4 regions of the Janthinobacterium sp. J1-1 genome follow, and region 1 is predicted to be linked to each of the others. Evidence: predicted binding sites of a transcription regulator. Region 1 holds the regulator's gene; each other region holds the start of a gene.
What was found. The regulator LexA, encoded in region 1, represses DNA repair genes until DNA is damaged. The targets are predictions, from matches to a motif close to ACTGTATNNNNATACAGT.
Positions count from the first base shown of each region.

Region 2: the regulator LexA is predicted to act here: its motif matches at 2,966-2,983, upstream of Q8L25_RS13785 (PA0069 family radical SAM protein).
Region 3: the regulator LexA is predicted to act here: its motif matches at 4,445-4,462, upstream of Q8L25_RS01130 (putative DNA modification/repair radical SAM protein).
Region 4: the regulator LexA is predicted to act here: its motif matches at 4,116-4,133, upstream of dinB (DNA polymerase IV).

Region 1 is NZ_CP132339.1:2,779,787-2,785,609, forward strand. Features, by position in the region: gene Q8L25_RS12615 (SPOR domain-containing protein) at 1-523, shown strand, start outside; gene Q8L25_RS12620 (CvpA family protein) at 551-1,039, shown strand; gene purF (amidophosphoribosyltransferase) at 1,077-2,600, shown strand; gene Q8L25_RS12630 (cystathionine gamma-synthase family protein) at 2,644-3,885, shown strand; gene lexA (transcriptional repressor LexA) at 3,951-4,589, opposite strand; gene rpsF (30S ribosomal protein S6) at 4,866-5,255, shown strand; gene priB (primosomal replication protein N) at 5,273-5,572, shown strand; gene rpsR (30S ribosomal protein S18) at 5,599-5,823, shown strand, end outside.
Region 2 is NZ_CP132339.1:3,037,218-3,043,040, forward strand. Features, by position in the region: gene Q8L25_RS13770 (lipocalin family protein) at 1-426, shown strand, start outside; gene Q8L25_RS13775 (methyl-accepting chemotaxis protein) at 557-2,218, shown strand; gene Q8L25_RS13780 (tRNA-uridine aminocarboxypropyltransferase) at 2,275-2,922, shown strand; gene Q8L25_RS13785 (PA0069 family radical SAM protein) at 3,046-4,179, shown strand; gene Q8L25_RS13790 (diguanylate cyclase) at 4,401-5,823, shown strand, end outside.
Region 3 is NZ_CP132339.1:252,738-258,560, forward strand. Features, by position in the region: gene Q8L25_RS01105 (response regulator) at 1-1,318, shown strand, start outside; gene Q8L25_RS01110 (TOBE domain-containing protein) at 1,388-2,155, opposite strand; gene Q8L25_RS01115 (ATP-binding cassette domain-containing protein) at 2,187-2,885, opposite strand; gene modB (molybdate ABC transporter permease subunit) at 2,890-3,561, opposite strand; gene modA (molybdate ABC transporter substrate-binding protein) at 3,576-4,337, opposite strand; gene Q8L25_RS01130 (putative DNA modification/repair radical SAM protein) at 4,476-5,708, shown strand; gene Q8L25_RS01135 (UdgX family uracil-DNA binding protein) at 5,705-5,823, shown strand, end outside.
Region 4 is NZ_CP132339.1:63,549-69,371, reverse strand. Features, by position in the region: gene Q8L25_RS00280 (hypothetical protein) at 1-982, opposite strand, end outside; tRNA gene Q8L25_RS00275 (tRNA-Asp) at 1,148-1,224, opposite strand; tRNA gene Q8L25_RS00270 (tRNA-Val) at 1,280-1,355, opposite strand; tRNA gene Q8L25_RS00265 (tRNA-Asp) at 1,540-1,616, opposite strand; tRNA gene Q8L25_RS00260 (tRNA-Val) at 1,671-1,746, opposite strand; gene Q8L25_RS00255 (S9 family peptidase) at 1,850-4,006, opposite strand; gene dinB (DNA polymerase IV) at 4,248-5,366, shown strand; gene Q8L25_RS00245 (recombination-associated protein RdgC) at 5,484-5,823, shown strand, end outside.

The sequences.
Region 1 (5,823 bases):
CGTGGTGGCCGCCGCCGAGCCGGTCAAGCCGGCCTATGTCGAGCCGAAGCCTGTCAAGGTCGAGCCCAAGCATGAGGCCAAGCCTGAGCCGAAGGTCGAACCGAAGCGGGAAGCCAAGCCTGAACCCAAGCCCGAGCCGAAACATGAAGCCAAGCCGGAGCCGAAGCCCGAGCCGAAGCCGGCCAAGGTGGAAAAATCGAATGACGATGCGGCGCGCGCGATGGCCATCCTGGAAGGCAAGCCCGCCGCCAGGGCGGAGGCCAAGCCTGCGGAGAAGTCGGCCGACGCCGATTCGGGCCGCTTTGTGGTGCAGGTCGCCGCGCTGGCGACGCAGGACAAGGTCGATGAGCTGCAGGCGAAATTGCGCGACGCGGGTATCAATTCCTATACGCAAAAAGTGTCCAGCGCCGGTGGCCAGCGCATCCGCGTGCGCGTGGGGCCGTTCGGCAGCCGCGACGAGGCGGAAAAAACCCGCGCCAAGCTGCAAAAGCTGGGCCTGGGTGGCAGCCTGGTGCCGGCGTGAGCAGTGTAGATCTGGCGGGCTGACGGCGTGACGATCTTCGATTACCTGGTGCTGTTCGTGCTGGCAACTTCGGTGCTGATCAGCATGATGCGCGGCCTGATCAAGGAAATCCTGTCGCTGGTGAGCTGGGTGGTGGCGTTTGTCGCCGCCAATGCCTACGGCGCGACCCTGGCGAAATTCCTGCCGGCCGTGATTCCTGGCGAGGCCGTGCGCCTGCTGCTGGCCTTCGTGATTCTGTTTATCGGCGTACGCATCCTGATGGGCTTGCTGGGCATGACGGTCGATGCGCTGGTCAAGGTGACCGGGCTGAGCCTGGCCGACCGCATGCTGGGCAGCCTGTTCGGCGCGGCGCGGGGGCTTGTAATTGTGCTGACCACCGTCATCTTGTGCGGCATGACCTCGATTCCGCAACAGCCGTTCTGGAAGAACGCCTTGCTCAGTCCATACGCCGAACAGGGCGCGCGCACCATCAAGCCTTATCTGCCTGCCGCCTACGCGCAGCATGTGAAATTTTGATCTTTTTAAATCAGTAGCACAGTTACAGGAGCACACCATGTGTGGCATCGTCGGCGTCGTTTCCCATCAACCTGTCAATCAATTGCTCTATGACGCATTGTTGCTCTTGCAACATCGCGGTCAGGACGCGGCAGGGATTGCGACCAATCACAGCAGTATGTTTTCCATGCACAAGGCCAATGGCCTGGTGCGCGACGTCTTCCGTACGCGTAACATGCGTTCGCTGCAAGGCAATTCCGGCATCGGCCACTGCCGCTATCCTACCGCTGGCTCGTCGAGCGAAGAAGAAGCGCAACCGTTCTATGTCAATGCGCCGTTCGGCATTACCCTCGCGCACAATGGCAACCTGACCAACTGGGAACAGCTCAAGCAGGAGATGTTCAAGAACGACCGCCGCCACATCAATACCGATTCCGACTCGGAAGTGCTGCTGAACGTGCTGGCCCATGAAATCCACCAGGCCACCACCGGCCTGGTGCTCGATCCTGAAGCCATCTTCAAGGCCGTCACCGTGCTGAACCGCCGCGTCAAGGGCGGTTACGCTGCCGTTGCCCAGATCGCCGGCGTGGGCCTGCTGGCCTTCCGCGATCCGCACGGCATCCGTCCGCTGTGCCTGGGCATCAATGAAAGCGAGCAGGGCACCGAATACCTGATCGCCTCCGAGTCGGTGGCGCTGGAAGGCATGGGCTTCCGCTTCGTGCGCGATATTGCGCCGGGCGAAGCCGTCTTTATCGATGCCGACAAGCAGCTGCACAGCCAGCAATGCGCCGACAACGCCAGCCTGAACCCTTGCGTGTTCGAATTCGTCTACCTGGCCCGTCCCGACTCCGTCATCGACGGCGCCTCGGTCTACGCCACGCGCCTGAAAATGGGCGAATACCTGGCCGAAAAGATCCGCCGCGAACTGCCCGAAGGCGGCATCGACGTGGTCATGCCGATTCCCGATTCCTCGCGTCCGGCCGCCATCCAGCTGGCCCTGGCGCTGAATATCGAGTACCGCGAAGGCTTTATCAAGAACCGCTATATCGGCCGTACCTTCATCATGCCGGGCCAGGCGGCGCGCAAGAAGTCCGTGCGCCAGAAGCTCAACGCCATCCCGTCCGAATTCAAGGACAAAGTGGTGCTGCTGGTCGACGACTCCATCGTGCGCGGCACCACCAGCCGCGAAATCGTGCAGATGGCGCGCGAAGCGGGCGCCAAAAAGGTGATCTTCGCCTCGGCCGCGCCACCGGTGATCTACCCGAACGTGTACGGCATCGACATGCCGACGCGCGACGAGCTGATCGCCTACGGCCGCACCACCGAAGAGGTGTGCCGCGAAATCACGGCCGACTACCTGGTCTACCAGGATATCGACGACCTGAAGCAGGCGATTGCCGACGTCAATCCGGCCCTGACCAGCTTTGAAGCGTCGTGCTTCGACGGCGTCTACGTGACGGGCGATGTATCGCAGGACTACCTGGACCGTCTGGAATATGCGCGCCATAATCCGAAGGCGGCCGCACCCGAAGACACGCCGCGTTCCCAGCTGAACCTGAACCTGGCGACCACGGAAGCATAAGTAACCTGCCCGGCCTGCGCCGGGCTTTTTTTTCTCTGCGATCATGAACGACAAAAAAAACTACGGCTTTACCACCACCATCCTGCATAGCGACCGCCGCAAGGGCATCGAACACGGCTCGCTGCACAAGCCCGTGCATACCTCGGTCGCGTTCGGCTACAGCGACGCGCGCCAGCTGGCCTCCGTGTTCCAGGGCAAGGAACCGGGCTTCCGCTATGGCCGCCAGGGCAACCCGACCGTCTCCGCGCTGGAAGACAAGGTCAACCAGATGGAAGACGGCGTCGCCACCTTGTGCTTTGCCACCGGCATGGGCGCCATCGGCGCCGTGGTGCAGTCGCTGCTGCGGGCGGGCGACCATGTGGTGTCGTCGGCCTTTTTGTTCGGCAATACCAACAGCCTGTGGCAGACCGTCACGGGGCAGGGCATCGCCGTATCGTTCGTCGATGCCACCGATGTCGCCAACGTGGCGGCCGCCATCACGCCGCAAACGCGCATCGTGTTCGTCGAAACCATCGCCAATCCGCGCACCCAGATCGCCGACCTGGCAAAGATCGGTGAGCTGTGCCGCGAAAAAGGCATCCTGTATATCGTCGACAACACCATGACCACGCCCTACCTGTTCCGCCCGAAAGCGGTCGGCGCCGGCCTGGTGATCAATGCGCTGACCAAGTCGATCGGCGGCCACGGCAATGCGCTGGGCGGCAGCCTGACCGATACGGGCGTGTTCGACTGGACGCAGTACCCGAATATTTTCGAGAACTATAAAAAGGCGGCGCCGAAACAGTGGGGCATTGCGCAGATCCGCGCCAAGGCCCTGCGCGACTTCGGCGCCTCGCTGGGGCCGGAAGCGGCCCACCATATCGCCGTCGGCGCCGAAACCATGGCCCTGCGCATGGACCGCACCTGCTCGAACGCACTGGCGCTGGCGAGCATGCTGGAAGCGGATCCGCGCGTGGCGGCCGTGCACTATCCAGGCTTGCCGGGCCACCCGCAGCACGCGCTCGCCACCGAGCTGTTCCGCAGCTACGGCTCGCTGTTCAGCTTTGAGCTGAAAGACGGCATCGACTGCTTCGATTTCCTCAACCGCTTGAGGCTGGCGATTCCTGCCAGTAACCTGGGCGACACGCGCACCCTGGTGATACCGGTGGCGCACACGATCTTCTACGAGATGGGTGCCGAGCGCCGCGCCAGCATGGGTATTGCCGAGTCGTTGATCCGCGTCTCGGTCGGTATCGAAGACGAAGCCGATCTGCTCGATGATTTCAAGAGCGCGCTGGACGCTTAACTGCTACGGCAAGTAAAAAGGGCCGCGACAGCAATGCTGTCGCGGCCCTTTTTGCGTGAAATCGATTAATGCCAGCTGCGCATCAGCCCGACTGCGAGACCTTCCAGCGCAAATTCGTCTTCCGGCGACACGGTAATCACCTTGAAGTCGGGGTTTTCCGGCAGCAGTTCGATCAGGGTGCCGGTCTTCCTGTAGCGCTTGACGGTGACTTCATCGCCGATGCGGGCCACGACGATCTGGCCGTTCTTGGCGCTGTCGATCTTTTTCACGGCCAGCAGGTCGCCGTCCATGATGCCGGCGTCGCGCATCGACCAGCCGCGCACTTTCAGCAGGAAGTCGGGCTTGCTGGAAAACAGGGCCGGGTCGACGTTGTAGCTCGCTTCCAGGTTTTCCTGCGCCAGGATCGGCGAGCCGGCGGCAACGCGGCCGATCAGCGGCAGCGACATCAGCAGCGCGGCCGGCACTTTCGGCAGCGCCGGCTCGGTGACGGACGCGCCGATCAGGCGGATGCCGCGCGAGGTGCCCGGCGAAATCTCGATCGCGCCCTTGCGGGCCAGGGCCTGCAAATGCTCTTCGGCCGCATTGGCCGATTTGAAACCCAATTCATTGGCGATTTCGGCGCGGGTCGGAGGAAAACCCGTGTTTTCAATCGCGTCCTTGATCAGGTTCAGGATTTGTTCTTGTCGTGCTGTCAGCTTGATCATGGATGGTGGGTGCATAGTGAAATGCTGTCTATATGAACAGTCTGTATTTTTGTACAGTATCGCCGACTATGCAAGCGACTTTCGGCATTTTCGGCTGATTTCGATGCAAAAAATCGCCTGGCGCGCAAAAAGGGCAGGCCGGCCGCCGCTCCAGGCGCCGTCGAAGAAGCAATGGTTGATCGGATTGCAAAAGGCGGTTATAATCTTCGGCTGACCTTCCCACACCCGTCTTGACGCCGGGGTGGGCGATTATCAATCCGACCTGAAGGAGTTTGCATGCGTCATTATGAAATAGTCTTTATCGTCCATCCGGACCAGAGCGAGCAAGTGCCCGCGATGATCGAACGCTACAAAGCCAGCGTAACCACCCGCGGCGGTTCGGTTCACCGCGTGGAAGATTGGGGCCGCCGTCAAATGGCTTACTCGATCCAGAAGCTGCCTAAAGCACACTACATCTGCCTGAACATCGAATGCGACAACGAGACCCTGGTCGAGTTGGAAACTGCATTCAAATTCAATGATGCCGTGTTGCGTCACCTGACCGTTAAAATGAAGAAAGCTGAAACAGCTCCTTCGCCGATGATGAAATCGGTACAACGCGAAGATGCGGCGAAAAGCCACCGCACCGAAGCACCAGCAGCCGCTCCAGCCGCAGCAGCAGCCTAATTGAGCAGGATCGTGCGCTGAACCAGTTACAAGTTACCGCCATCATTGCCGAGCGCGAAATATTGCGCTATACCCCGGCAGGGTTGCCGATCGTGAATGCAGTATTGCAGCACAGTTCGCAGCAGATGGAAGCCGGTATTGCCCGTTTGACCGAGTTTGATGTTGCCGCGCTTGCCGCTGGCGAAATTTCAGGCCGGTTCAGCCAGGCAAGCTTGGGCGGGGTGTATCAGTTCACGGGTTTCCTGGCCAGAAAAAGCCGCAACAGCAAGAGTTTGGTGTTTCACATCATTGATTTTAGTGCAGTCATTTCTGACTAGCGCATTTATAGATACAGGAGCCTCACATGGCATTCGGTAAAAAGTTCGACAAAAATAAGCTCAAGCTTAAAGAAAAACGCAAACAGCAAAACCCACTGTTCAAACGCAAGAAGTTCTGCCGCTTCACCGCAGCACACGTTGAACAAGTTGACTACAAAGACGTTGACACGCTGAAAGACTTCGTCCAAGAAAACGGCAAGATCATGCCAGCACGCCTGACCGGTACCAAAGCGCACTACCAGCGCCAAGTT
Region 2 (5,823 bases), 260 kb from region 1:
ACCACCAAATACCTGGGCAAATGGTATGAAATCGCCCGCCTCGACCATTCCTTCGAACGGGGCCTGAGCCATGTGACGGCCGATTACAGCCTGCGCCAGGACGGCGGCCTGAAAGTGGTCAATCGCGGCTACAAGGAGGCGGACGCCATCTGGAAAGAATCCGAAGGCAAGGCATATTTTGTCGACAAGAAGGACGAAGGCTTTCTGAAAGTGTCGTTTTTCGGCCCCTTCTATGGCTCCTACATCGTCTTCGACCTGGACCAGCAGGACTACAGCTATTCGATGATCAGCGGTCCCGACAAATCGTATTTCTGGCTGCTGTCGCGCACGCCCACCATGGATGCGGCCTTGCAGAAGCGCCTGATTGATAAAGCGCAAACGCTCGGTTTTGATACCACGAAGCTGATTATCGTGAAGCAGAACTGAGCCACGTTTGACGTTGTTGCTTTTTTGAATCTTCGTCCTTGCAATACCCATCTGATACGCTCACAATCAGCATCAGAACGCGCCGCGCCTGCGGACTACGCGTCGACTTTTTCAGATAGGGGACTGCATCATGAAAAACCTCAAGATCGGCGTACGTCTCGGTGGAGGTTTTGCCGCGGTACTGGCGTTGCTTACCACCCTCACCGTGGTCGGCATCGTGCAGATGCAACATGCCAGCAAACAGACCGATGAACTGGTCAATGTCAAGGTGCGCAACGAGCGCCTGATCGGTGAATGGGCCAAGGTCATCGAAGTCAACGCGGCGCGCACGGCGGCGGCCTGGAAGGTCAGCGACCCCGAACACCAGAAGCAATTCGAAAAGGAAATGGCGGCCTCGTCCGCACGTGCCACGGAGATCCAGGACGCGATCGGCAAGAGCCAGCTGAACGCCCAGGAACAATCGCTGTACCAGGACGTGCTCGCCACCCGCAAGGCCTACACGGAAGTGCGCAAGAATGTGTTCAAGGCCAAGAATGCGGGCGACCTGGAACTGGGCAAGCGTTTGTATGAAGGCGAGATGGCCGCCAAGCGCGATATTTACCTGGCTTCGCTGGATAAACTGGCCAAGCTGGAAGCGCAGCTGCTCGACGTGACGGCCGGCGAGATCCGCGCCGGCTACGAAAACGGCCGCTTGCTGCTGGCCTCGCTGGGCGTGGCGGCCATCCTGCTGGGCATCGCCTGCGCCTACTGGATCACGCGCTCGATCACGCGGCCCATCACGCGCGCCGTGGAAGTGGCGCAAGCCGTGTCGACGGGCGACCTGACCAGCGATATCGTGGTCGACAGCACGGACGAAACCGGGCAATTGATGCACGCGCTGAAAGACATGAACGACAAGCTGGTCAGCATCGTCGGCCAGGTGCGCGCCAGCACCGATTCCATCGGCACCGCGTCGAGCGAAATTGCGGCCGGTAACCTCGATCTGTCCTCGCGTACCGAACAGCAGGCCAGCTCGCTCGAAGAAACCGCCTCGTCGATGGAAGAACTGACCTCGACCGTGAAACTCAATGCCGACAACGCGCGCAGCGCCAACCAGTTGGCGATCGACGCCTCGCAGATCGCCAGCCGCGGCGGCGCGGTGGTGTCGGAAGTGGTCAGCACCATGGGCTCGATCAACGATTCCTCGCGCAAGATTGTCGACATCATCAGCGTGATCGATGCGATTGCTTTCCAGACCAATATCCTGGCCCTGAATGCGGCCGTCGAGGCGGCGCGCGCGGGCGAGCAGGGCCGGGGCTTTGCCGTGGTGGCCAGCGAGGTGCGCAACCTGGCCCAGCGTTCCAGCCAGGCCGCCAGGGAAATCAAGGGGCTGATCGACGACTCCGTGCAAAAAGTCGAGGCCGGTTCGCAACTGGTGGACAAGGCCGGCCGCACCATGGATGAAATCGTGCAGAGCATCAGCCATGTGACGCAGATCATGAACCAGATCACCGACGCCAGCGAAGAGCAGCGCGCCGGCATCGAACAGGTCAACCAGGCCATCGGCCAGATGGACCAGGTGACCCAGCAAAACGCGGCGCTGGTGGAAGAAGCGGCGGCCGCCGCCGAATCGATGCAGGAACAGGCGTCGCGCCTGACCGACGTGGTGGGCCTGTTCAAGCTCGACGCCAGGCAGGTGACGCGCGCGGTGGCCGCCGCACCCGTGACGACACGCCGTCCGCTTGCCGTCGCGGCCCCCGGCAAGCCACGCAAGGCAGTGGCGGCCACTGCCGGCGACTGGGAAGAGTTTTAAGCGCCAGCAAGGGTGGGGCGCTACAATCGCGGTCCTGATGCATAGACCGCCCCGCCATGATGTTAACCGTTGATCCCGTTTCCTCCCGACGCGAACGCTGCGTCACCTGTTTGCGCGCGCAGTCCGGCTGCATCTGCCAGTGGGTGCGGCCGCTGCCGCACCAGGTCGAGATATTGCTGCTGCAGCATCCGCTGGAAGTGCACAACGCCAAGGGCAGCGCGCGCCTGTTGCACCTGAGCCTGCCCAACAGCAGACTGGTCGCCGGCGAAGCGTTTGCTGCCGGGGAACTGGACGCGCTGCTGGCCGGCAAGCATAACGTCCTGCTGTATCCCGATACGCCAGGCGACCGCTCGCTGGGCATCGCGCCACCGCCGCCGCTCGCTGCCTCGCTGCTGCTCGACCCGGCCGGCTTGCGGCTGGTGGTGCTGGACGCCACCTGGCGCAAGAGCCGCAAGATGCTGTACCTCAATCCCGCCCTGCAGCGCCTGCCACGTTTGCCGCTGCGCGACACGCCGCCATCCCACTATCTGATCCGCAAGGCGCATGCGCCGGACCAGTTGTCGACCCTGGAAGCGACTTGCTACGCGCTGATGCAGCTCGAAGAGGAGGCCGCCCGTTTTGCACCGCTGATCACCGCATTTGACGGCTTTGTCGCTCAACAGTTGAGCTATATCACGGCATTTGATGCAAAAGGCATGAAATAAGCGAGTGACCACTCTTGATCTTGCCTTGATAGCGGCATAGTATACTGTACGTATATACAGTTGATGGGGCCGTTCATGAAAGCAATCTTCCCGGAACATGAAGACAGTTTTGCCGGCCAGGTGATGCTGCCGCCGCAATCGCTCAAGGCGCGCAAGGGGCGCGGCGCCGTCTCCAACCTGCAGGGCCGCTACGAGGTGCACGGGCGCGAGGGCTTCGATGATGGCTGGAGCGCACCCGTCGAAGAAGGCGAGGAGGCCGCCAGCCCCTGGAAAACCCAGGTCAGCGACGAGCAGGCGCGCACCATTCTGTCGCGCAACACGTCGCCCGACCTGCCGTTCGGCGTCTCGCTCAACCCGTATCGCGGCTGCGAGCACGGCTGCATCTACTGCTTCGCGCGCCCCACGCACAGCTACCTGGGCCTGTCGCCGGGCCTCGATTTCGAAAGCCGCATCTTTGCCAAGGTCAACGCACCCGAACTGCTGCGGCGCGAACTGGCCAAGCCGTCGTATGTCGCCGAACCGATCGCGCTGGGCGTCAACACCGACGCCTACCAGCCCTGCGAGCGCGAACGGCAGCTGACGCGGCGCGTGCTGGAAGTGCTGCACGAATGCGACCATCCTGTAGGCCTGATCACCAAGTCGTCGCTGATCGAGCGCGATATCGATCTGCTGGCGCCGATGGCGGCCAGGCGCCTGGCGTCGGTGGCGATCACCCTCACCACGCTGGACCCGGCCATTTCGCGCACGCTGGAGCCGCGCGCGGCCGCCCCGGCGCGGCGCCTGCGCACCATCCGCACCCTGACCGACGCCGGCATTCCCGTCGGCGTCAGCATCGCCCCCATTATCCCGTTCGTGACCGAACCGGAAATCGAACAGTTATTGGAAGCGGTGCGCGACGCCGGCGCCATCAACGCCCATTACGTGGTGCTGCGCCTGCCGTGGGAAGTCAATCCGCTGTTCCAGCAATGGCTGGAAGCGCATTTCCCCGAGCGCGCCCAGCGCGTGATGAACCGCGTGCGCGAAATGCGTGGCGGCAAGGATTACGACAGCAGCTTCGGCGCGCGCATGCATGGCGAAGGCGTGTGGGCCGACCTGATACGCCAGCGCTTCGAGAAAGCCGTGCACCGCCTGGGCCTGCACGGCAAGGGCGGCCGCTTCAAGCAGCTCGACAGCACCCGGTTTCGCCGTCCGCTGGTGGTGCCGCCGTTGGGGCTCAAGACAAAAGGTGGCAATGTGGGGCAGCTGGATTTGTTTTGAATGCGTGTTTTGAGTACGGCCTGACCCTTGCATGCGTCGCTGCAAGCTGTCGTTCTTCCCCCTTCCTGCCGGTCGACAGGCGCGCCAGCGGCACCCCGCACAGGGCCTGGCGATTGATTACCACCAATACTTCCTGCTGATATAATACTTTTAATCAAGTTATAGACGAACTTCGCGCCCCCGGTGCTCACGCCATTGTCCCCGCACCGCAAGCCCAGCCCATGAGCTCCCTTTTCGACCACGAGATCATCGAACAGCTCCATAGCGGGCCGCGTTCGCTGGTCTGGCGTGCCAGGGCGTTTGACGGCACGGCGCTGATCGTCAAGGTGCCGAATCAGCAGTTTCCATCGTTTCAGCAAGTGGCGAACTTCAAGCGCGAGTATGCCAGCGCGCGCCTGTGCCGCCATCCGGGCGTCGTGCAGCCGCTGGCGCTGCAGCAGCATGGCGGTCGCTGGACCATGATCCAGGAAGACACGGGCGGCCAGGCGCTTGACCAGGTGCTGCGCGCGCAGCTGGCGGCACGCCAGGCGCCGTCGCAGAGCGCGCTGGCGCTGGACGATTTCTTCGATATCGCGCTGCAATTGTGCGCGGCGGTCGAGGCGGTTCATCGGCAGGGCATGATGCACAAGGACATCAATCCGGCCAACCTGGTCTGGAATGGCGATACGCGCGTGCTGCAGCTGATTGATTTCGGCGTGGCCTGCCAGCTGGCGTCCGAGCAGCAGGGCGCCGCTACTACGCGGCATCTGGAAGGCACGCTGCGCTACATGGCGCCGGAACAGACCGGGCGCATGAACCGGCGGGTCGATCAGCGCGCCGATTTCTACGCGCTCGGCATCACTTTTTACGAACTGCTGGCCGGCCAGGTGCCGTTCGATGCCAGCGACGAGATGGAGCTGGTGCATTGCCATCTTGCGCGCAGTCCGGACTGGTCGCATCCGGCGCTGGCCAGCCTGCCAGGCCAGTTGCTGCCCATCCTCCAGCGCCTGCTGGAAAAGAATCCCGAGCAGCGCTACCAGAGCCTGCAAGGCTTGCGCAGCGACCTTGCCGCATGCCGCGCGCCGCTGCAGGACCAGCCACGCCAGCTGTCGTTTCATGACGCCCGCTTCCGTGTGCCATCAACCTTGCACGGACGCGACGACGCCGTCGCCAGCTTGCTGGCGGCGCTGGAACGCAGCGCCGGCGGCGCGTGCGAGATGCTGCTGGTGGCTGGCGAGTCAGGCATCGGCAAGTCGGCGCTGGTGCAGGAAGTGCAGCAGTCCATCAGCGCCAGGAGCGGCTATTTTTTGTCCGGCAAACTGGACCTGCTGCAACGCGACGTGCCGTATGCCGCCCTGGTCCAGGCCTTCCAGGCGCTGGTGCACCAGCTGCTGGGGCAGTCTGCGGAAACGCTGCGCCAGTGGGCCGGCAAACTGCACGAGGCCCTGGGCAGCGGCCTGGGCGCGATGGTCGAACTGATGCCCCAGTTGGCCTTGATCGTCGGCCCCGTCGACGCGGTGCCGGCCGCCACGCCGTCTCAGGTCCAGTTGCGCCTGGACCGCCTGTTTCCCCGCTTCGTCGACGTGTTCGCCTCCGCGGGGCAGCCGCTGGTGCTGTTTCTCGACGACCTGCAATGGGCCGATGCGGCCACCTTGAGGATGCTCG
Region 3 (5,823 bases), 2.5 Mb from region 1:
CATGATGGGCGGCGATATCGCCGTGGCCAGCAGCGAAGGCAAGGGCAGCCGCTTCTGGTTCAGCGTGCCGTTCGAGGCGCTGGCACAACCAAACGAAGAGCGCCGCAAACCGGCCCTGGGCCAGCTGCGCCTGCTGGTGGCCGACGACAACCGCACCACGCGCGAACTGATCGTCAAACTGATCGAGGCCTGGGGCTGGGCCGCCGATGAAGTCGATTCCGGCTTTGCCGCCATCGAACTGTACCGCGAACGCCTGGAAAGCCAGCAGCCGTATGACGTGGTGCTGGCCGACTGGCACATGCCCGTCATGGACGGCCTGGCCACGGCCAAGGCGATACGCCAGGCGGCCACCGGCCAGCGCCAGCCGATCGTGGTGATGGTCAACGCCTTTGCCCGCAACCACCTGGAGGAAATCTCCAGCGCGGCCGAGGCCGACGTGGTGCTGATGAAGCCGATCACCGGATCGAGCCTGTTCGATGCGCTGCACCAGGCTTTGAGCGCCAAGCAGGATGGCGAACAGCATATCGCGCTGCAGCAGACCGGCACCGAACTGGCCGGCGTGCATTTCCTGCTGGTGGAAGACAATCATCTGAACCAGGCGGTGGCGCGCGGCATCCTCGAACACATGGGCGCCACGCTGGACGTGGTGGGCGACGGCCTGCAGGCGGTCGAGCGCCTGCGCATGGAGTCCCTGCGCTACGACATCGTGCTGATGGACATGCAGATGCCGGTGATGGACGGCTTCAGCGCCACCCACATCATCCGCACCGAACTGCGCCTGCAGTTGCCGGTGATCGCCATGACGGCCGGCGTGCTGGCCTCCGAGCGCGAGCGCTGCATGACGGCCGGCATCACCGACTTTATCGCCAAGCCGGTGGTGGTCGAGGAAATGATGGAAGTGATCAGCCGCCACCTGCCGAAACGCCCGACAGTACAGGCGGCAGCGGCCGCGCCGCTCGACGAGGAAGTGTTTTCCATGGCCGCGCTGATGCGCGTGATGGGCAAGGACCCCAAGGGCAGGGGCGTCTTGCGGCGCATGGTGGAAGACGCGCTGAACAAGGGCATGGCGCCCTTGCGCGACGCCGAAGCCGTCTTGCAGGCAGGCCGCCACAGCGACGTCGCGCGCATCCTGCACGGCCTGCGCGGCTCGGTGGGCACCCTGGGCACCAAGCGCCTGATCCGCGCCTCGTTCGCCACCGAGCAGGCCATCGACGAAGGCCGCCACGACGAAGTGCCGGCGCTGCTGGCGCAGACGGTACTGGAACTGGAGCAGGTGCTGGCGGCGGCGGCCGACTGGTTGTCGCGGCTGGAAGAGTAGGGCAAAGTAGGTCGGATTAGCGCTTGCGCGTAATCCGACATCACCACCGGCGCCAACAATGTTGTCGGATTACGCGGGCACACCCAGAATCACGCTCGACGCCTTGAACATCGCCGTCAGCTTGCTGCCGATGGCGATTGCCATCTCGCTGGCGCTCTGGTTGGTGATGATGGCGGCGATGGTTCCGCCACGCGGCAGATCGAGCACCACCTCGGTATTGACGGCGCCCGTCTGCACGCGCGTGACGGTGCCGGCCAGCTGGTTGCGCGCCGAGAAGCGCGCGCCTTCGCCATCCGCCACCAGGATGATGGACGAGGCCTTGATCAGCGCGAATGCTTCCACGCCGGGCGCCAGGCCCAGGCTGTCGCTGCTGCCCTGGGTGATGACGGCCACGATCTGCTGGCCGCCGGGCAGTTCCAGGATCACTTCGTCGTTGACCGCCCCGGACTTCAGTTCGGCCACCTTGCCCAGGAATTGATTGCGTGCCGTGGTTTTCATGGCCATTCTCCGTATCAGTAAAAGGTCGTCGGCGATGCCCTCGGCCTGGCTGCCCAGCTGGCGCAGGTAGCGCTCGTGCTCGCGTTCGATGATGCGAAAGTTGTCGACCAGCTGGCGCCCGCGCTGCGTCAGGCGCGTGCCGCCGCCGCCCTTGCCGCCCGCCAGGCGTTCCACCAGCGGCTCGCCAGCCAGGTTGTTCATCGCGTCGATGGCGTCCCAGGCCGCCTTGTAGCTCATTTTGACCGCCTTGGCCGCCTGCGTGATCGAGCCGCATTCGGCGATCGCGCCCAGCAACGCCACCCTGCCGGCGCCACCGAGGTGTTCACCGCCCACCGTCATCCATACCGAGCCTTGCAGGCCGATTTCTGCCTTATCCAATTTTCACCTCGTGTCTGTTTTCTTCCATCGTGTCGATGCGGCCATCGCGCAAGTAAAGCACATGGTCGCCGAGGATGCGCGCGTCTTCCGGGTCGTGCGTAATCAATATCATCGGCACGCCCAGGCGCTGCTGCCACTGGCTCAGTTCCAGCCGCATGGTGACACGCAGGGCCGGATCGAGGGCGGCGAACGGTTCGTCCAGCAGCAGCGCGGCCGGCTCCGACACCAGTGCCCTTGCCAGCGCCACCCTCTGGCGCTGGCCGCCGGACAACTCGTCGGGATACTGGTGCGCCAGTTCCTGCAAATGAAACGCATCGAGCCAATGCTCGACCTTGGCCAGTTTCTCACGCGCGCGCGGATTGAACCAGCCGCGCGCCAGCCCGAAGCCCACGTTCTGGCGTACCGTCAGGTGCGGGAACAGCGCATAGTCCTGGAACAGATAGGCCACATTGCGCTGTTGCGGCGCCAGGTTGATGCCGGCAGCGGAATCGAACAGCGTACGGCCATTGAGGCGGATATGGCCGGCGTCCGGGGTGAAGAGTCCGGCAATTGCCTTCAGGGTCATGCTCTTGCCGGCGCCGGACGGGCCATACATGGCGATGCGCTGGCTGGTCGAGCTGCACTGCACGTGCAGCTCAAAATGGCGTTTGCCGGAGCGCAAGGTGGCGCGGATATCGAGGTCGAGTTGCATGGTTTTACTTGTGAACGATGCGGCCAGGCGCCAGCGTGCCGGCCGACAGCAGCACCACGATGCAGACCACCGAGGTAATCAGTACCAGCATATTGGCGACCTCATCCTGGCCCGCCTGTACCGCCTCGTACACGGCCACCGACAGGGTCTGTGTCTTGCCGGGTATGCTGCCGGCCACCATCAAGGTCGCGCCAAATTCGCCCAGCGCGCGCACAAAGCCCAGCAGAACGCCGGCCAGGATGCCGCGCCAGGCCAGCGGCAGGGTGACGCGAAAGAAAATGGCGATTTCGGATATGCCCAGCACGCGCGCCGCCTGTTCCAGCTGGCCATCGACCGCTTCAAACGCCGCCCGCGCCGGTTTGAACACCAGCGGAAAAGCGACGATGGTGGAGGCGATCACGGCGCCCTGCCAGGTAAAGATCAGGTTGATGCCGAAGTGTTCCTGCAGCCAGATGCCGATGCTGCCGCGCCGCCCCAAGAGCACCAGCAGATAATAGCCCAGCACCGTGGGCGGCATCACCATCGGCAGGGTCAATACCGCGTCGAGCAGGTCGCGCCCGGGAAAGCGGGCGCGGGCCAGCAGGTAGCCGGTACCGATGCCCAGCAACAAATTGAGCGCCGTGGCCCATGCCGCCACTTTCAGCGACAGGGCCAGCGCGGTCCAGGCGATATCCATCCGGTGCGATCAGCTTATGGTTTTTTGAATCCGTATTTGGCCAGGATGGCTTGCGCCGGCGCCGTTTGCAGATAGCTGACAAAGCGTTTGGCCTCGGCCGCATTGGCGCTGCCCTTGATGGTGGCGATCGGGTACAGCACCGGCGCTTCCAGCGGCACCTCGAACACCACCTTGACCTTGTCTTTCATGATGGCCGCGTCGGTGCCGTACACAAAGCCCGCATCGACTTCGCCACGCGCCACATAGTCGAGCGACTGGCGCACATTCTGCGTGCTGATGGCCTTGGCCTGCACGCCGTCCCACAGATTCGCCTTTTTCAGCGCGCCTTCCGAATAGCGGCCCACCGGCACGCTGGCCGGATTGGCGATCGCCACGCGCGTCACGCTTTTCTGCGTCAGGTCATTCAGGTTCCTGAGTCCGAGCTTGCTGTCCGACGGCACGATCAGCACCAGGCTGTTGCTGACGAAATCATGGCGGTCGGCTGGCAGCACCAGGCCTTCTTTTTGCGCCGTGTCCATGGTTTCCTGGTCGGCCGAGGCAAACACGTCGACCGGCGCGCCCTTGACGATCTGCTGCAGTAGTACACCCGAAGCGGCGAAGTTCAAGGAGACCTTGCTGCCCGGATACTGCGCCTCATAGCTTTGCGCCGCATCCTTGAAGGCGTTCGTCAGGCTGGCCGCAGCCGACACCACCACTTCGCCGGCCATGGCGGAGGTAGCGGCAGTGGTCATGAAAAAAGCGGCGGCAAGAAGGCGGGCAGCAGAGGTCAGGCGCATGGTCATATCCTTGAGAGTGAGCAATCAACAGAAGCGTAATATACACGGATATATAGCGTCTTGCCATTGCATGGATCAAGCAGGCGTTAGCCGGCCATCCCTGATATACTGTATATACATACAGTATTGAGGTGCCCCATGGAATTGACGGACAAGCTGGAAATCCTGGCCGATGCGGCCAAGTACGACGCGTCCTGCGCCAGCAGCGGTGCGCCCAAGCGCCACTCGATCGGCAAGGACGGCTTTGGCGCCACCTCGGGCATGGGCATCTGCCACAGCTATACGCCGGACGGGCGCTGCGTGTCGCTGCTGAAGATCCTGTTGACCAATTACTGCCTGTACGACTGCCAGTACTGCGTCAACCGCCGCACCTCGAACGTGCCGCGCGCCCGCTTCACGGTGGCCGAAGTGGTGAAACTGACGGCCGACTTTTACCTGCGCAACTACATCGACGGCCTGTTCCTCAGTTCCGGCATCATCCAGTCGGCCGACTACACGATGGAGCAGCTGGTGCAGGTGGCGCGCGAGCTGCGCGAGGTGCACCAGTTCCGCGGCTATATCCACCTGAAAACCATCCCCGACGCCGACCCGGCCCTGATCGAACAGGCGGGCCGCTATGCCGACCGCCTCAGCGTCAATATCGAACTGCCGACCCAGGACAGCGTGCAGAAGCTGGCGCCCGAAAAAAGCGTGCACACCATCAAGCTGGCGATGGGCTCGATCCGCCGCAAGCTCGATGAAAAAGCCGAGGAACCGAAGTCACCCCGTTTCGCGCCGGCCGGCCAGAGCACGCAGATGATCGTCGGCGCCGACGCCAGCGACGACCAGCAGATCCTCAACACGGCCGAGACCCTGTACGGCAGCTATAAACTCAAGCGCGTGTATTACTCGGCCTTCAGTCCGATTCCCGACAGCCCGAAAAGCGTGCCGCTGGCGCCGCCGCCGATGCTGCGCGAACACAGGTTATATCAAGCCGACTTTTTGCTGCGCAGCTACGGCTTCCAGGCCAGCGAACTGCTGCCCGCCAGCGGTGGCAACCTGGCGCTCGATATCGACCCGAAACTGGCCTGGGCGCTGGCGCACCGCGAGCATTTTCCGATGGACCTGAACCGCGCCGCGCTGCACATGATCGCGCGCGTGCCTGGCATCGGCCTGCGCAACGCGCAGCGCATCGTCGATCTGCGCCGCCTGCGCCAGGTGCGCTACGCCGACCTGTCGCGCCTGCGCTGCAGCATGAAAAAGATCTCTCCCTTTATCATCACGGCCGACTACTTTCCCGCGCGCGACACCACCACCTCCGAAAACCTGCGCCGCGCCATGACGGAAGCGCCGCAGCAGATGAACTTGTGGCCGGAGCTGCAGGCGGCATGAACCAGGTCGTGCGGCTGGCGCAGTCGTTCGGCGAGTGGCGTGCTGCAGCGCGGGAGCTGATCGCGCTTGGCGTGGCGCCAGTCCATATCGCCTGGCAATCGCAGCCCGGCGACGG
Region 4 (5,823 bases), 2.7 Mb from region 1:
CGACGCGCCCGCGCGCCGTCAGGCGGGTCAGGCCGACGATGGCCAGCAGGGCCAGGCTGGCGGTGATGGCATACACGCTGGTGACGCGGCGCAGCAGGGTGGCGGGGTCCAGGCAGTACAGCAACATGGCGGCGCCCAGCAGCACGGCAAGGGCGGGCAGCAGGCTGGCGGCGCAGGCCAGGCGGAGCACGGCGCCGCTGGCCACGGGCCAGGCGTCCAGTGATGGACGCAGCACGGCGATCTGCTCGCGCACGGCCTTGTCGCCACGGTCCGTCACAATGATCAGGCTGGCGCTGGCCAGCAAACCGAGTAGCGGCGCCGGCACCAGCGGCACGCGCAGCAGCCAGGCCAGCATGCTGGCGAGCGCGCCGGCCAGCAGCACGCTTTGCTGGACGCCAATCACATTCTCGTTGCGCCAGAACGGCAGCCAGAACAGCTGGCGCCACAGGAACAGGGTCGGCCAGCGGGGGCGGCGATATACATAGGCTGTCATGGTTGGCGTGTGCGCCTTTTGCGCCGGGCGTGGCGCGCGCAGGCGCAGCGCCATGATGCAGCTCGACAATAGCCAGGCCAGCAGCCACGCGCAAATGGTGGCGGCGATACCGGACGCGGCAATCGGGCGCAGCCAGGGCGGCGACTGCAGCAGCCAGATGCCGGCCGAAACGGCGTAGGCGATGCCCAGTGGCAGCATCAGCAGGCCGGCCACGGCGATATCGGCTTGCCGGCGCAAGCGGCGCGGCAAGGGCAGCTGGCGCAGCCATGCGGCGACAGGCGAGGGTAGCAGCCGCTTGCGCAGCAGCCAGGCGGGCAGGCAAGTGAGCAGGCTTTGCGCGCACAGCAGGCCCAGCGCGGCGGGCCAGGGCAGGGTCAAGGCAAGAAAGCCGGGCAGGGCGATGACGCTCAGCAGCGCCAGCAAGACGGGCCCGGCCAGGAACACGACGATTTCCATGGAGCTGGCCAGGCTGGCGGCAAATTGCAGCAAAGCATGATGAGCCAGCCGCAGCCGCAGGGCAATATAGGGATGTGTGCTGCTGGGCAAGCGCATGCGGGCAGAGGGGAGTGAGGGACAGCGCTGATTCTAGTGCATTTGCTGAGCTGAAATGGGAAAAGCCCTTCGGTTCAGAGAACCAAAGGGCTTTTCTTTTATTGGCGGAGCGGACGGGACTCGAACCCGCGACCCCCGACGTGACAGGCCGGTATTCTAACCAACTGAACTACCACTCCAAGCTCGTATGATCTGTGTTGCTGATCCATGAAGCACTGGACAGTTTTCTGATTTTGGTGGGTGCTGAGAGGCTCGAACTCCCGACCTACGCCTTGTAAGGGCGCCGCTCTACCAACTGAGCTAAGCACCCGCATACCCAGAAAACTATCCCGACGTTTGTCACCACGTCTGGAAGAGGCACTATTATAGAGGGCAGATTCCCGCTTGTGCAACTAAAAATGCAAAATTTTTTCAGGCAATAAATGGGGATGATTTTCTGGCGCGGAAATGGGAAAAGCCCTTCGGTTCAGAGAACCAAAGGGCTTTTCTTTTATTGGCGGAGCGGACGGGACTCGAACCCGCGACCCCCGACGTGACAGGCCGGTATTCTAACCAACTGAACTACCACTCCAAGCTCGTATGATCTGTGTTGCTGATCCATGAAGCACTGGACAGTTTTCTGATTTGGTGGGTGCTGAGAGGCTCGAACTCCCGACCTACGCCTTGTAAGGGCGCCGCTCTACCAACTGAGCTAAGCACCCAAAGCTTGCTTGTCTCAGAAAACCATCCCGACGTTTGTCACCACGTCTGGAAGAGGCGCTATTATAGGATGGCAAAAATCCTGTTGCAAGCGCTTTTTTCAAATTATTCCTTGATCTCCCATTGCGACAGCATCCAGGCCATGTTGAAGGCGTTTTCCTTGATGGCGTCATAGCGGCCCGAGGCGCCGCCATGGCCGGCGCCCATATTGGTTTTCAGCAGCAGCGGGTTGCTGTCCGTTTTATAGGCGCGCAGCTTGGCCACATACTTGGCCGGCTCCCAGTACATCACCTGGCTGTCGTTGAGGCCGGTGGTCACCAGCATCGCCGGATAAGCCTTGCGGGCGATATTGTCATACGGCGAATAGCTGAGCATGTAGTCGTAGGCCGCCTTCTGGTTCGGGTCGCCCCATTCCAGGTATTCGCCGGTGGTGAGCGGCAGGCTGGCGTCCATCATGGTGTTCATCACGTCGACAAACGGCACCGCCGCGTACACCGCGTGGAACAGTTCGGGGCGCAGGTTGACGACCGCGCCCATCAGCAGGCCGCCGGCGCTGCCGCCCTGGATGATCAGCCGGTTCGGGCTGGTCCATTTTTCGCGCACCAGGTAGTCGGCGCTGTCGATGAAGTCATTGAAGGTGTTTTTCTTCTTCATCAGCATGCCGTCTTCATGCCAGGCTTCGCCCATGTCGGTGCCGCCACGGATATGCGCCTGGGCATAGATCACGCCCCGCTCCAGCAGGCTGATGCGGCTGATGGCAAAGCTCGCTTCCGTCGAGATGCCGTAGGAACCATACGAATACAGCAGCAGCGGCGCCGAGCCGTCGCGTTTGACGCCCTTCTTGTAGACGATCCACAGCGGCACCTGCACGCCGTCGCGCGCCTTGACCCACAAACGCTCGGTGGCATAGTGGCTGGCGTCATAGCCGCCGACGATTTCCTGCTGTTTCAGCACCGTGCGCTGGCCGTCCTTCATGTTGACGTCGATGACGGTCGGCGGCGTGATCGGCGACTGGTACGACATGCGATAGTGGGTCGCATTGAATTCCGGCGTGCCGGCCGCGTTGGCCAGGTAGACCGGGTCGTCGAATTTGACGGTCTTCCACTGCTTGCTCTTGAAGTCATAAATACGGGCGCGGTTCAGGGCGCGCGCCTTTTCCATCACCACTAGGTAATCCTGGAACACATCGAGCGACTTGATGACGGCGTCCTTGTCGTGCGGCACCAGCGGACGCCAGTGCTTCGGCTGCGGGGTGCTCAGCGGCGCGCTGACGATGCGGAAGTTTTTCGCGTCCTTGTTGGTCAGAATATACAACTGGCCGTCGCGGTGCTCGACGCTGTAGCGGTGGCCTTTTTCGCGTGGCAATACCAGCTGGAATTGGCCGTCGGGCGTGGCCGTGGACAGCAGGCGCACGTCGCTGGTATCGGTGCTGCCGGCGCGCAAAACAAAAAACTGCTTGTCCTGCGTGCGGTTGATGCTGATGGAAAATTGCTCGATCGCCTCGTGGTACACCTGCTGCGGCGCGCCGCCCAGGTCCAGGCGGAACAGCCGGTCCGAACGCTTGGTGGTGGCGTCTTCCTGTACCAGCATCAGCGTGGCGTTGTTGGCCGCCCAGGCCAGCGAGGTGACGCGCGGCATGGTGTCACTGAGCAGCTTGCCGGTGTTCAGATCCTTGATGTGCAGCTCGTACTGGCGAAAGCCGGTGGTATCGGTGGTGTAGGCCAGCAACTGTTCATTCGGGCTGACGGCGAATGCGCGCACCGAAAAGAAGGTGTGGCCTTCGGCCAGCTGGTTCTGGTCCAGCAGGATTTCCTCTGCCGCTTGCGCGTCATACGCGCCGTTGGTGCCAAGCGGGCGGCGGCAGTTGATCGGATATTGCTTGCCCGCTTCGGTGCGCGTGTAATAGTAAAAATTGCCCATGCGTACAGGCACGGACAGATCCACTTCCTGCATGCGGCCCTTGATCTCGCCGAACAGCTTGTCGGCCAACGGCTGTATCGGGGCCGTCACGGCGGCCGTGTAGGCGTTTTCCGCATTCAGGTAATCGATCACGGCGGGATCGGTCTTTTTTTGCAGCCAGCGGTAGTCGTCGGTCACGACAGTGCCGTGGCGGGTTTCCTGCCAGGCAGACTTGGCGGCGATGGGGGCAACGGGTGCAGCAGCGTCGGCCGCCGTCGCCAGTGGCGCCAGGGTGGACAGCAGCAGGGCCGGCAGGCTCATGGCCAGGCGGACGGTGTGTGAATAGCGTGATAGGCGAGACAAGGCAACTCCTTTGTAGTGTTGTGGCAAGATTCTATTCTTGCTACTCAGAAATGCAACCGCTGATCTTGCCGGCCCGTTTCAACTTGCCAGAATTGCCGTTTCGGGTAATACTGTATGCATGAACAGTATCTTGCCGCCATCGTGCCGCGGCAGGCCCAACCGCCGCGAGGTGTCCTTGACCGCATCTGCTCCGCCACTCTCTGAAACATCCTCCGCGCGCCGCTGGATCGCGCACCTGGATATGGACGCCTTTTTCGCCTCCGTGGAACTGCTGAAATATCCGGAACTGCGCGGCGAAGCCGTCGTCATCGGCGGCGGGCGCCTGCAGCAGCCGGTCTTGCAGGCGGACGGCACGCGCCAGTACGCCCGCATGCGCGATTACGTGGGGCGCGGCGTGGTCACCACCTCGACCTATGCGGCGCGCGCGTTTGGCGTGTTTTCGGCGATGGGCATCATGAAGGCGGCCAAGCTGGCGCCCGACAGCATCTTGCTGCCGGCCGACTTCGAGGCCTACCGCGAGTATTCGGCCCGCTTCAAGCAGGCGGTGGCGAACCTGGCGCCGGTGATCCAGAACGTCGGCATCGATGAAATCTATATCGACCTGACCGAACATGGCGAAGACGCGCCGGCGTTTGCGGCCAGGCTGAAAGCGGCCGTGTCCGAGGCCACCGGCCTGTCGTGCTCGATTGGTCTCGCGCCGAACAAATTGCTGGCAAAAATCTGTTCCGACCTGGAAAAGCCGGACGGGCTGACGATCTTGCATCCGCAGGATCTGGAAAGCCGCGTGTGGCCCTTGCCGGCCAAAAAGATCAACGGCATCGGCCCGAAAGCCACCGCCAAGCTCGAGGCGATGGGGATAGTCACCATCGGCGAACTGGCGCAGGCTGATCTGGCCACGCTGCGCACCCAGTTTGGCGATGTGTATACGGGCTGGCTGCACCAGGCGGCGCTGGGCATCGATGACCGCCCGGTGCAGACCAGCCGCGAAACCAAGTCGGTCAGCCGCGAAACCACGTTCGAGCGCGACCTGCAGGTGGTGCGCGACCGCGCCGTGCTGTCGGAGAAACTGGAAAGCCTGTGCACGCGGGTGGCGGGCGACCTCGACAAGCAGGCGCTGGTCGGGCGCACGGTGGGCATCAAATTGCGCTTCGAAGATTTCAGTACGGTCACGCGCGATATCACCTTGCCCAGCGCCACGGCGGACGCGGCGGCGATCCTGCGCGCCACCCGCGACTGCCTGCGGCGGGTGCCGTTCGAAAAGAAAATCCGCCTGCTGGGGGTGCGCATTTCCACCCTGTGCGACCCGTCCCAGGCAGCCCGGCAGACGCCGGCCCAGGCCGAGCTGTTCCCCGCCCTGTAGCGCCGGCACCCCTGTATTACCAGCAAAACACCGGACTCTCGTTTGACCGCAGCGCCGGGTCGAAAGTGTAGAATGGCATCCTATTAGCTCCAACGAAACAACCGGAAGACAAAAACTATGTGGTTCAAGAATCTTCAGATTTACCGCCTGCCCGCACCGTGGGCTTACACGCCAGAACAGCTGGAAGAGGCACTGTCCTCGAACAAATTTACGCCGGCCACCAGCATGGACCTGATGCGCCAGGGCTGGGATACGCCACGCCCGAACGGCGGCCTGGTCCACGTGGTCAACAAACAGATGCTGATCCTGCTGGGCACGGAAAAGAAACTGCTGCCGGCCACCGTCATCAACCAGGTCGCCAAGGCCCGCGCCGCTGAAATGGAAGAAGCGCAAGGCTTTGCCCCGGGCAAGAAAGCCATGAAGGAACTGAAAGAGCGCGTGGCCGACGAACTGCTGC